DNA from 2 places in the Streptomyces sp. NPDC038280 genome. Region 2 is predicted to be linked to the other one. Evidence: riboswitches for the same ligand, from Rfam matches in the RefSeq annotation. Region 2 holds a riboswitch; the other holds the start of a gene.

What was found. A riboswitch is a leader RNA that binds a small molecule or an ion and turns the genes downstream of it on or off. The one in region 2 is predicted to bind cyclic di-AMP.
Region 1: another riboswitch for cyclic di-AMP. It lies ahead of ACZ7J0_RS01455 (M23 family metallopeptidase); the one in region 2 lies ahead of ACZ7J0_RS04540 (M23 family metallopeptidase).

The regions. Positions count from the first base shown of each region.
Region 1 is NZ_JBVJYZ010000001.1:325,146-330,407, forward strand. It holds gene ACZ7J0_RS01445 (carboxymuconolactone decarboxylase family protein) at 1-416, shown strand, start outside; gene ACZ7J0_RS01450 (SGNH/GDSL hydrolase family protein) at 630-1,436, opposite strand; gene ACZ7J0_RS01455 (M23 family metallopeptidase) at 1,597-2,544, opposite strand; cyclic di-AMP (ydaO/yuaA leader) riboswitch at 2,547-2,706, opposite strand; gene ACZ7J0_RS01460 (tyrosine-protein phosphatase) at 3,173-3,982, shown strand; gene ACZ7J0_RS01465 (DUF6126 family protein) at 4,028-4,177, opposite strand; gene ACZ7J0_RS01470 (helix-turn-helix domain-containing protein) at 4,218-4,910, opposite strand; gene ACZ7J0_RS01475 (aspartate aminotransferase family protein) at 4,990-5,262, opposite strand, start outside.
Region 2 is NZ_JBVJYZ010000001.1:1,015,385-1,020,646, reverse strand. It holds gene ACZ7J0_RS04550 (M16 family metallopeptidase) at 1-729, shown strand, start outside; gene ACZ7J0_RS04545 (M16 family metallopeptidase) at 756-2,138, shown strand; cyclic di-AMP (ydaO/yuaA leader) riboswitch at 2,337-2,503, shown strand; gene ACZ7J0_RS04540 (M23 family metallopeptidase) at 2,517-3,296, shown strand; gene ACZ7J0_RS04535 (GntR family transcriptional regulator) at 3,528-4,199, shown strand; gene ACZ7J0_RS04530 (HPr family phosphocarrier protein) at 4,371-4,652, opposite strand; gene ACZ7J0_RS04525 (bifunctional acetate--CoA ligase family protein/GNAT family N-acetyltransferase) at 4,823-5,262, shown strand, end outside.

The DNA.
Region 1 (5,262 bases), 690 kb from region 2:
GCAGCTGGTGCATGGACTTCGGGCACTGGGAGAACCAGCGGCGCGGTATGGACGCGCGCAAGCTGCGCGAGGTCCCGGTCTGGCGCGACAGCGACGCGTACACCCCGCTGGAGCGGGACGTCCTCGCATACGCGGAGGCGATGACCGCCAACCCTCCGACGGTCGAGGACGCACTCGCCGCGCGGCTGGTCGGGGCGCTGGGCGAGGCCGCGTTCGTGGAGCTGACGGCGATGGTGGCGGTGGAGAACCTGCGGTCGCGGATGAACGCCGCGCTGGGGCTGACGAGCCAGGGCTTCAAGGACCACTGCGAGATCGGCGAGGCCTCCGCGAGCCGTGCGCTCCGTGAGACCGGAGGAATGGGTGAGACGGGTGGGAGCGGTGGCGTCCCTGAGGCAGCCGGCGCCGGTTCGCACTGAGACCGGCCGCGCCGCCGGGGCGGGCCGTCGCCCGCCCCGGCGGCGCGCACCCGAACACCCCAGACCCGCCCCCGAGCCCCGGCGGCACGAGCCCGAGCGGCCCTGGATCAAGCGCCCCCTCGGGGGCCGCGAGCCTCCCGCGCGCTGGGCCCGGGTGGCGCGAGCCGCGGCGTCATGCGACCCGGCGGTCCGCGATCCGCCGGGCCCCCGAGGTCACAGCGGCAGCAGGTCGGGGCGCTTCGGCTCGACGTGGTCGCCGGACGATTCGCCGCGGAGCCTGCGTCCGATCCAGGGCACCAGATACTCGCGCGCCCACTGGATGTCGTCCCGGCGCACTTCGAGGGCGCCCCGCGGAGGCAGCGGCGGCCACGGCTGGTCGGGGTCGGCGGGCACCTCAAGGCCCAGGACCTGGCCGGCGCGCAGGGCGACCCGGGTGTGGCCCTCGGCCGACAGGTGCAGCCGGTCGCTGTCCCAAGCCCGCCTGTCCTGAATGGACTTGAGGGACCACAGGTCGAGGACGGGGCATCCGTACCGGTCGGCGACGGCCCGCACATGCCCGTTGTACGTGGCGATCTTGCCGCGGAGATGACGCAGCAGGGTCACACCGCGCGTGTCGAAACCGGTCGTGACCATCACGGTGCCCACGGCCGAGGTGAGGTCCGCGACGGCGCGCTCGAAGCGTTCGGCGACCTCGTCGGGGTCGGTGCCGGGCCGGATGATGTCGTTGCCGCCCGCGCAGAAGGTCACCAGTTCCGGGGCGAGTTCCTTCGCCCGGGGGACCTGCTCCTCGACGATCTGGTCGAGGAGACGTCCGCGGACGGCGAGGTTGGCGTAGCGGAAGCCGTCGTGGTCCTCCTCCGGAAGCCGGTCGGCGAGGAGGACCGCGAGGCGGTCCGCCCAACCCACATACGTTTCCCCGGGCCCCGGGTCCCCCACCCCTTCGGTAAAGCTGTCGCCGATCGCCGCGTACGAACCGAATACGCCTGTGCCACTGTCTATTGCTCTCGAACGGTCTGCCACGGGACCACATCTTTCCCTTACGGATGTGACCTACGCGACCGTAAGGAGCGGTTGACGGGGCGTGACATATGCCACCGGTCAAGATTCACCCAAGCCGGAATAGACCGAGGCCCGGCACAGAAGTGCCGGGCCTCGGTACGGGATTCGCGCGTGTACCGGGTCAGATGGAGACGCCGTGCTGACGCAGGTACGCGAGCGGGTCGATGTCCGAGCCGTAGCTCGGGCCCGTACGGATCTCGAAGTGCAGGTGCGGACCGGAGGAGTTGCCGGTGGAGCCGGAGAGGCCGATCTGCTGTCCGCCGGTGACGCTCTCACCGGAGGAGACCGAGAGGGACGAGAGGTGGCCGTACTGCGAGTAGCTGCCGTCGGTGTGCTGGATGATGACCTCGTTGCCGTACGCGCCGCCCCATCCGGCGGAGACGACGGTGCCCGGGCCGACGGCCTTGACGGTCGTGCCGGTGGAGGCCGCGAAGTCGACACCGGTGTGGTAGCCGGAGGACCACATGGAGCCGGAGGCGTGGTACGGGGTGGTGACGCTCGGGCCGCTGACCGGGGCGGTGAAGCCGGAGGCCGACGTGGAGTCCGGGGTGGACGCCGAGGTCGAGGTCGAAGGGGCGGACGCGCGGTCACTGCTGCGGGAGCTGCGCGCCGAGTCGTCGGCCTTGGGGGCCGCCTTCGGAGCCGCCTTCGGCGCGGCCTTGGGAGCCGCCTTGTGCGCGGGCTTGGCCTTGGCGGTGGACTTCGCGCCCAGGGTGAGCTTCATGCCGGGGATGATCAGCGCGGGGTTCTCGCCGACGACCTGGCGGTTGTCGTGGTAGAGCTTCTTCCAGCCACCGGCGAGGTGGTGGTCCGCGGCGATCGTCGAGAGGCAGTCACCGGCGACGACGGAGTACGTCTTCGGCGCGGCCTTGGCGGACTGCTGTGCCACGGACTTGGCGGCGGCGACGGTGGTTCCCTGCGTCACGGCCGGGGCGCTCGCCTCGGCGGCGTGCGCTCCGGTCGCGCCGAGAAGCGGAAGGGCGACGACGGCGCCACCCGTTCCGGCGGCGACGAATCCACGCGTGATCGGGTTGGCCTTGGGACGGCGGTGCTTACCCTTCGCGGGCATGGCGAATTCCTCTCCGGCGCCTGCGAGGTGAGCTGTCGGGTTCGGGCTGGAGATGCCCGGTCGCGCTGTGGCGCGCCTTAACCCCGAGCCGCCTCCGGAAATCCGGAATCGGCGTTCTTACCTGGGTCCCCCGCTCCTGCCACACGTGGGTGGGTGTGAATTCCGGACGGTGGCAGGATTCGGCGGTCCATCCGGATTGACGGTGACCGTAGACGAGCCGGTCGGCGCTAACAAGCCATCGCATTCCATCGCGAATGGGCGCTGTGATATCGGCGCGAAATTCCGGTCACCCTCCGTCGACTCCGGATCATCAATCTCCGTCGTGAGCAAGGAATTCGACTTCCGTGTTCCGCCACGGACGGTCACGTTTATGACGCTGCTCACGTGCCCGTACCCATCTCCCGCATTACCGGGGCACGCCATGCCGAACAACTCAATACGGACAGAAGGCTCATTCCATACGCATTGCACTCAACAGCAAATGTTCTGCCGATTGCCGCCAGTTCCTCAGGAACCGGCGTGTCGGGAGGCTCCCGCCGAGATGATTGCCTCAGGAACCGATGTCGTATCGTCGAGGCCGCGCCACGTCGGCGATCAGCGCCGACGGCAGAACACCTCAGGAGCTCTCGTGACGCAGCAGCTGCCGCAGGTCCCGTCGACCGAACCCGAGCTGACCGGAGTCCGGAATTTCCGGGACGTGGGCGGGCTGCCGACCGTGGACGGGCGGACAGTGCGCTATGGGCGGCTCTTCCGCAGCGGGCACCTGGCCCACGCCACCGATGACGACGCGACCTTCCTCGCCGGCCTCGGGCTGCACACGATCTTCGACTTCCGCAACGCCGCCGACCAGAAGGTGGAGGGCCCGGACGTCGCCCTGCCCGGCGTGCGGAACGTGAACATCCCGCTCAACGACCCCGCGGACGGCAAGGAGTTCTGGAAGATGGTCAGCGGTGGCGACCTCGCCCAGCTGCGCTCCCTCCTCGGCGACGGCAAGGCCGCCGCCCGCATGACGCACACGTACCGCGAGATCATCACGGACCGCACCGCCGAGCACAGCCGGGTCCTGCACGCCATGGCCGAGGACAGCGTCCCCGCCCTGATGCACTGCGCGGCCGGCAAGGACCGCGCGGGGCTCTCCATCGCCGTGTCCCTGCTCGCGGTCGGCGTCGAGCGCGAGGCGATCGAGACGGACTACCTCAAGTCGAACGACCCCCACCGCCGCTACAAGGTCCGCCGCAGCAGCACCTCGGCCGAGGCCATGTCCCCGGAGGTCATGGAACTGCTCGGCCCCCTCTTCGACGCACGCGCGGAGTACCTCTCCGCCGCCTTCGACACCATCGAGGCGAACTGGGGCAGCGTCGAGCGGTACCTCTCCGAGGGCCTGAAGCTCACCCCGGAGACCCGCGAGCGGCTGCGCTTCGCCCTCCTCCAGGACTAGCGGTAATCAGGATCGGCGGAAGCGCGGGACCGGCGGGATCCGGCCCTACTGGTTCTGACCGCCGAGCAGGAACAGCAGATAGAGGAACGCCGCGAAGAGGTGTCCGGCGACGAGGTAGGCGAAGAGGCGGATGACCAGCCCCCGGGGGAACTTCTTCTCCTCGGTGGACGGGACAGATGCTGATTTGTCGGACATTCGACGTCTCATTTCATGAGGTCGGCGGCGAGCGTGCGGGTCAGCGGCGCGGCGCTCCGCCACCGAGGCACAGCTCGGTGGCGGGACTCTGCAGCAGGGTGTGGACGAAGAGCAGCGCGGCGCCGCCGCGCGTGGCGGCGCCGATCCGGTGCGGGGTGAGCGAGTCGAAGTGCGCGCTGTCCCCGGGGTCGAGGACGTGGACGGCGTCGCCCAGGGCGAGGCGCACCCTGCCTTCCAGGACGTGGAGCCACTCCTCCCCCGGGTGGACGCGGACGAGGTCGTCCCGGGTGGTGTACGGGACCTGGACGCGCAGCGCCTGCATGGCCCGTCCGGGCCCGCCCGCCTGGTGATAGATCCACCCGTCCGCCTCGGCGGGCTCGGCGCTCCCCGCGCGGACGATGGGATCGCGCTCGGGCGGCACCTCCCCGAGCAGTTCGGAGACGGTCGTGCCGTAGATGCGGGCAAGGGCGAGCAGCATGGGCAGCGAGGGCTGCCGGCGGCCCGTCTCCAGCCGGGAGAGGTGGGCCGGGGAGAGTCCGGCGCGGCGGGCGGCCGTCTCCAGAGTGAGCCCCTGGCGTCGGCGCAGCCCCCTCAGCCGGGGCGCGACGTCGGGGAGGGCCTCCGAGATCAGTTGGTCGTCGGACGCGCCGTCCGACGCGGCGGCGGCCGACCCTCGGTCCGGGACTTCCGCGGACGTCGCAGCCCTGTCCGCCCTTCCGGCAGAATTGCTCATGGGTCCATTGCGCCAGGGTTTTTCCTCAGGGGCAATTTTCTTGCCCCTGAGGCAAACACGCGGCTGGCGATCCGCCGGTTCAGCGCTGCGCGACGGCCTGCTTGACCAGCGTTCTGCCGAAGTCCCACATCAGCCCGCCCCCGCCGTGGGCGTCGTCCATCACGGCGGTGAAGGCTTCGACGAACCGGTCCACGTCCGTGTCGTCGATCACCAGCGGCGGGATCAGCTTGATCACTTCCATGTGGTCGCCGGACACCTGCGTGAGGATCCGGTGCCGCTGGAGCAGCGGGACGACGACCATCTGGGCGAAGAGTCCCTTGCGGGCCGCCTGGAGCATCGTCCAGCGGCTGCG
Region 2 (5,262 bases):
CCGGAGCAGACGCTCGGCTGGATCGAGAAGTACTTCGGCTCCATCCCCTCGCACGACGGCAAGCAGCCGCCGCGCGACGGCACCCTGCCCGAGATCATCGGTGAGCAGCTGCGTGAGGTCGTCGAGGAGGAGGTGCCGGCGCGCGCGCTGATGGCCGCCTACCGGCTGCCGCACGACGGCACGCGCGAGTGCGACGCCGCGGACCTGGCCCTGACCGTGCTTGGCGGCGGCGAGTCGTCCCGGCTGCACAACCGGCTGGTGCGGCGCGACCGGACCGCCGTCGCGGCCGGCTTCGGGCTGCTGCGCCTGGCCGGCGCGCCCTCCCTGGGCTGGCTGGACGTGAAGACGTCCGGGGGTGTCGAGGTGCCGAAGATCGAGTCGGCGGTCGACGAGGAGCTCGCGCGCTTCGCCGCCGAGGGCCCCACGCCCGAGGAGATGGAGCGCGCGCAGGCCCAGTTGGAGCGCGAGTGGCTGGACCGGCTCGGCACGGTCGCGGGCCGCGCCGACGAACTGTGCCGCTTCGCGGTCCTGTTCGGTGACCCGCAACTGGCCCTGAGCGCCGTCCACCGGGTGCTCGACATCACGGCGGAGGAGGTGCAGGCGGTCGCCAAGGCCCGGCTGCGCCCCGACAACAGGGCGGTGCTGGTCTACGAGCCCGTCCAGGCAGACGCAGAGAACGGCGCCGAGACCGCCGAGCAGAGCGACGAGGAAGAGGGAGCGGACCAGTGAGCGACGCTGCCGTGTCTTTGACCAGCATGGACTTCCACCCGCAGCCCCAGCCGGGCACCGCGACGCCGTGGGCCTTCCCGGCTCCGGACCGCGGCCGTCTCGACAACGGCCTGACGGTGCTGCGCTGCCACCGCCCGGGTCAGCAGGTCGTGGCCGTCGAGATCTTCCTCGACGCCCCGCTGGACGCCGAGCCGGAGGGCCTCGACGGCGTCGCGACGATCATGGCGCGCGCCCTGTCGGAGGGCACCGACAAGCACACCGCGGAGGAGTTCGCGGCCGAGCTGGAGCGCTGCGGCGCCACGCTGGACGCCCACGCCGACCACCCGGGTGTCCGGGTCTCGCTCGAAGTCCCGGTCTCCCGGCTGCCGAAGGCGCTCGGCCTGCTCGCCGAGGCGCTGCGCGCGCCCGCCTTCGTCGACACCGAGATCGAGCGTCTCGTACGCAACCGCCTCGACGAGATCCCGCACGAGACGGCCAACCCGGGCCGCCGCGCGGCCAAGCAGCTCTCCAAGGAGCTGTTCCCGGCCTCCTCGCGCATGTCGCGTCCGCGCCAGGGCACCGAGGAGACCGTCGCCGGCATCGACTCGGCCGCCGTACGGGCCTTCTACGAAGCCCATGTCCGGCCCGCCACGGCCACCGCGGTGATCGTCGGCGATCTGACGGACGTCGACCTGGACGCGGTGCTCGCCGACTCCATCGGCGACTGGACCGGGAACACCGCCGAGCCCCGCCCGGTGCCGCCGATCACCGCCGACGACACCGGCCGCGTGGTGATCGTGGACCGTCCCGGCGCTGTACAGACGCAGCTGCTGATCGGCCGCATCGGAGCCGACCGGCACGACCGTGTGTGGCCGGCCCAAGTGCTCGGCACGTACTGCCTCGGCGGGACCCTGACGTCCCGTCTGGACCGGGTCCTTCGCGAGGAGAAGGGCTACACCTACGGAGTGCGGGCCTTCGGGCAGGTGCTGCGCTCGTCCGCTCCCACGTCCCCGGGAGGGGCCACCGGCGCCGCGATGCTCGCGATCAGCGGCTCGGTCGACACCCCCAACACCGGCCCGGCGCTGGACGATCTGTGGAAGGTCCTGCGCAAGCTCGCCGCCGAGGGCCTCACCGACGCCGAGCGCGATGTCGCGGTGCAGAACCTGGTGGGTGTCGCCCCGCTCAAGTACGAGACGGCGGCGTCCGTCGCCGCCACGCTCGCCGACCAGGTCGAGCAGCACCTGCCCGACGACTTCCAGGCGCAGCTGTACGCGCGCCTCGCGGAGACCGGCACGGTGGAGGCGACGGCGGCCGTCGTCAACGCCTTCCCGGTGGACCGTCTGGTGACGGTCCTCGTGGGTGACGCCGCGGAGATCGAGGAGCCCGTCAGGGCGCTCGGCATCGGTGAAGTGACCGTCGTCACCGGCTGATTGACAGCGTCCCGAGGATCGGGGACCCCGACGTCACGTTACGTCGGGGTCCTCCCTTTTGTCTGGATTGGGAGGGAAGCGGAGTGTATGGCATGTGGCGTGCACTACAAAACAGCGTGTCTGTTTGGTGATTGAAAGACGATCCGCTTAGCGTCATGGGCGCTGTCCGCCAGTTGCACCCGCCGCACCCGCGGCATCGGGCAGCCATCGCCGAGTCCCCGTCAGGCGCGAGCCTGGGGAGCCGGGGACCCAATCAGTCCCTGGGGTGAATCGGACGCCTTCGCGCCTCGCGTGCGGAGGGGCCCGTAGGAGACCTTCCTGCTCCGAACCCGTCAGCTAACCCGGTAGGCGAGAAGGAAGGAAAGGATCAGCCACTACATGGCGTTCACCCGTGCCACCGGGAAGCACCGTGCCCCGAGCCGCCTGACCCGCCGAAGCGCGCACGTCGCCGGAGTCGCGGCGCTCGCCACCACCGGCGTCATCGGATCACTCGCCTCCCCGGCGCTCGCCGCCGACACGGAGCCCCTCCCCGTGGACACCGGCCTCACCCAGGTCGTCGTCGCCGACTCGCTCGCCGACCGCATCAACGCGCAGGCCGCCGCCCAGGAGCGCGAGGCCGTGGAGGCCATAGCCAAGGCGAAGGCGGAGGCCAGGGCCCGTGCCGAGGCCAAGCGCAAGGCCGAGGCCCGCGCCAAGGAGATCCGTGAGGCCAAGGAGCGCGCCGCCCGTGAGGCCGAGCGCAAGCTCCTCAACTCCTACCGTCTCCCGATCGCCGGCTCGTTCGTCACCACCGGCTACAAGACCGGCGGCTCGCTCTGGTCCTCGGGCAGTCACTCCGGCGTCGACTTCCGGGCCGCCTCCGGCACCAAGGTCGTGGCCGTCGGCTCCGGCACCGTCGTGGAGGCCGGCTGGGGCGGCGCGTACGGCAACAACATCGTGATCCGGATGAAGGACGGCACGTACACGCAGTACGGCCACCTCTCGTCGATCGGTGTCTCGGTCGGCCAGTCCGTCACCCCGGGCCAGCAGATCGGCCTCTCCGGCTCGACGGGCAACTCCACCGGCCCGCACCTGCACTTCGAGGCCCGGACGAGCCCGGAGTACGGCTCCGACATCGACCCGATCGCCTACCTGCGCTCCAAGGGCGTCAACGTCTGACCCCGACCGACCGCTTCTCGCGCCCCGCGCGTCCCGAAGGCCCCGGCTCCTCGCGAGCCGGGGCCTTCGGCGTACCGGGAGCCCACCGTGCCGGGTTCTGGCCAAAAGATATCCATGGATTTCCGGCAGCCATCGGAAATCCCGCCCAGCTGCAATACAGTTCACTAACAGTGAGTTCACGAACAGGCATCAGTCGGATGGGTTTAGCGCGGATTAAGGCGGAGGTTGAACATGCGCATTCCCGCGCATTCGGTATGCACGGCGATCCGCGACGACATCGTCGCGGGTGTCTTCGGACGCGGCAGCCGGCTGACCGAGGAACAGCTCGCGCGCCGCTACGGAGTCTCGCGCGTCCCGGTCCGCGAGGCCCTGCGCACCCTGGAGTCCGAGGGCTTCGTCGTCACCCGCCGCCACGCCGGCGCCTGTGTCGCCGAGCCGAGTGACCGGGAGGCCGCCGACCTTCTGGAGATCCGTGCGCTGCTGGAGCCGATGGGGGCCGCACGCGCCGCCGAGCGCCGCACCGAGGCCCACCTCAAGGTGCTGCGCGGCCTGGTCAGGCTGGGTCAGGAGCGGGCCAGGCGCGGCCAGGGCGAGGATCTGCGCTCGCTGGGCGGCTGGTTCCACGAGACGCTGGCCCAGGCGTCCGGCAGCCCCGGGCTCACCGCGCTGCTCACCCAGCTGCGACACAAGATCGCCTGGATGTACGCGGTCGAGCTCCCGGCGGAGCCGGTCGAGGCCTGGGCCGAGCACGGCGCGATCGTCGACGCCGTGGCGCGCGGCGACGCGGAGCGGGCCCGGGCGCTGACCGCGCTGCACGCCGAGCGTTCGGCTCCCATGCACCGGTTGCGCGGCCCTGTGAGAACCTCGCAACACGCAGTAAACACGGCGAGCGCCCGCAATTAACAAACGCGCCGTATACAAAGAACGAGGAAATGGGGGGCGTTAATTCTGCTGCCCGCCGACGGGGAATGGAGGCGGCGAAAAGCAGAAGAGCCGCACTGCCGGGAGAATTCCCGGGCAGTGCGGCTCCGCCGCAATTCGAAATGCCGCCGAGCGCGCCCGCGCCCCGATGGTTCAGACGGTCTCGGGGAGCTCGTCGAGACCCTCGGCGACCAGCTTCGCCAGACGGTCCAGGGCCACCTCGGCGCCCTCGGCGTCCGACGCGAGCAGGATCTCCTCGCCACCCTGGGCACCAAGACCGAGCACCGCCAGCATGGACGCGGCGTTGACCGGGTTGCCGTCGGCCTTGGCGATCGTCACGGGGACGCCGGAGGCCGTGGCGGCACGGACGAAGATGGACGCGGGGCGGGCGTGCAGGCCCTCGGCCCAGCCGACGTTGACGCGACGCTCTGCCATGGTGTTGCCCTTCGAGTCTTAGCCAGTCTCAGCGGTTGTCTAGACCAGTCTCTCATGTGCCGCGGGGTGCTCGTGCCGAGCGCCGGCCGGGGGTGGCGACGGCGCGCCCTTCTCGGATCGCCGCGTTCCTGCGCCTCCGGGATCGGTGCCTCCACCGTACGCTTGGCCCCATGCAGACCCCGTCGGATCAGCCGGAACACGCCTATCCCGATCACTGGGAAGCCGATGTCGTGCTGCGCGACGGGGGCACCGCCCGCATCCGGCCGATCACGGCGGACGACGCCGAGCGGCTGGTCAGTTTCTACGAGCAGGTCTCGCCGGAGTCGAAGTACTACCGCTTCTTCGCGCCCTACCCCCGGCTCTCCGCCAAGGACGTCCACCGCTTCACCCACCACGACTTCGTCGACCGGGTGGGTCTGGCGGCCACCGTCGGCGGCGAGTTCATCGCGACCGTCCGCTACGACCGGATCAACGAACAGGGCCTGCCCGCGAGTGCGCCCGCCGACGAGGCCGAGGTCGCCTTCCTCGTCCAGGACGCGCACCAGGGCAGGGGAGTCGCCTCCGCGCTTCTCGAACACATCGCCGCCGTGGCGCGGGAGCGCGACATCAG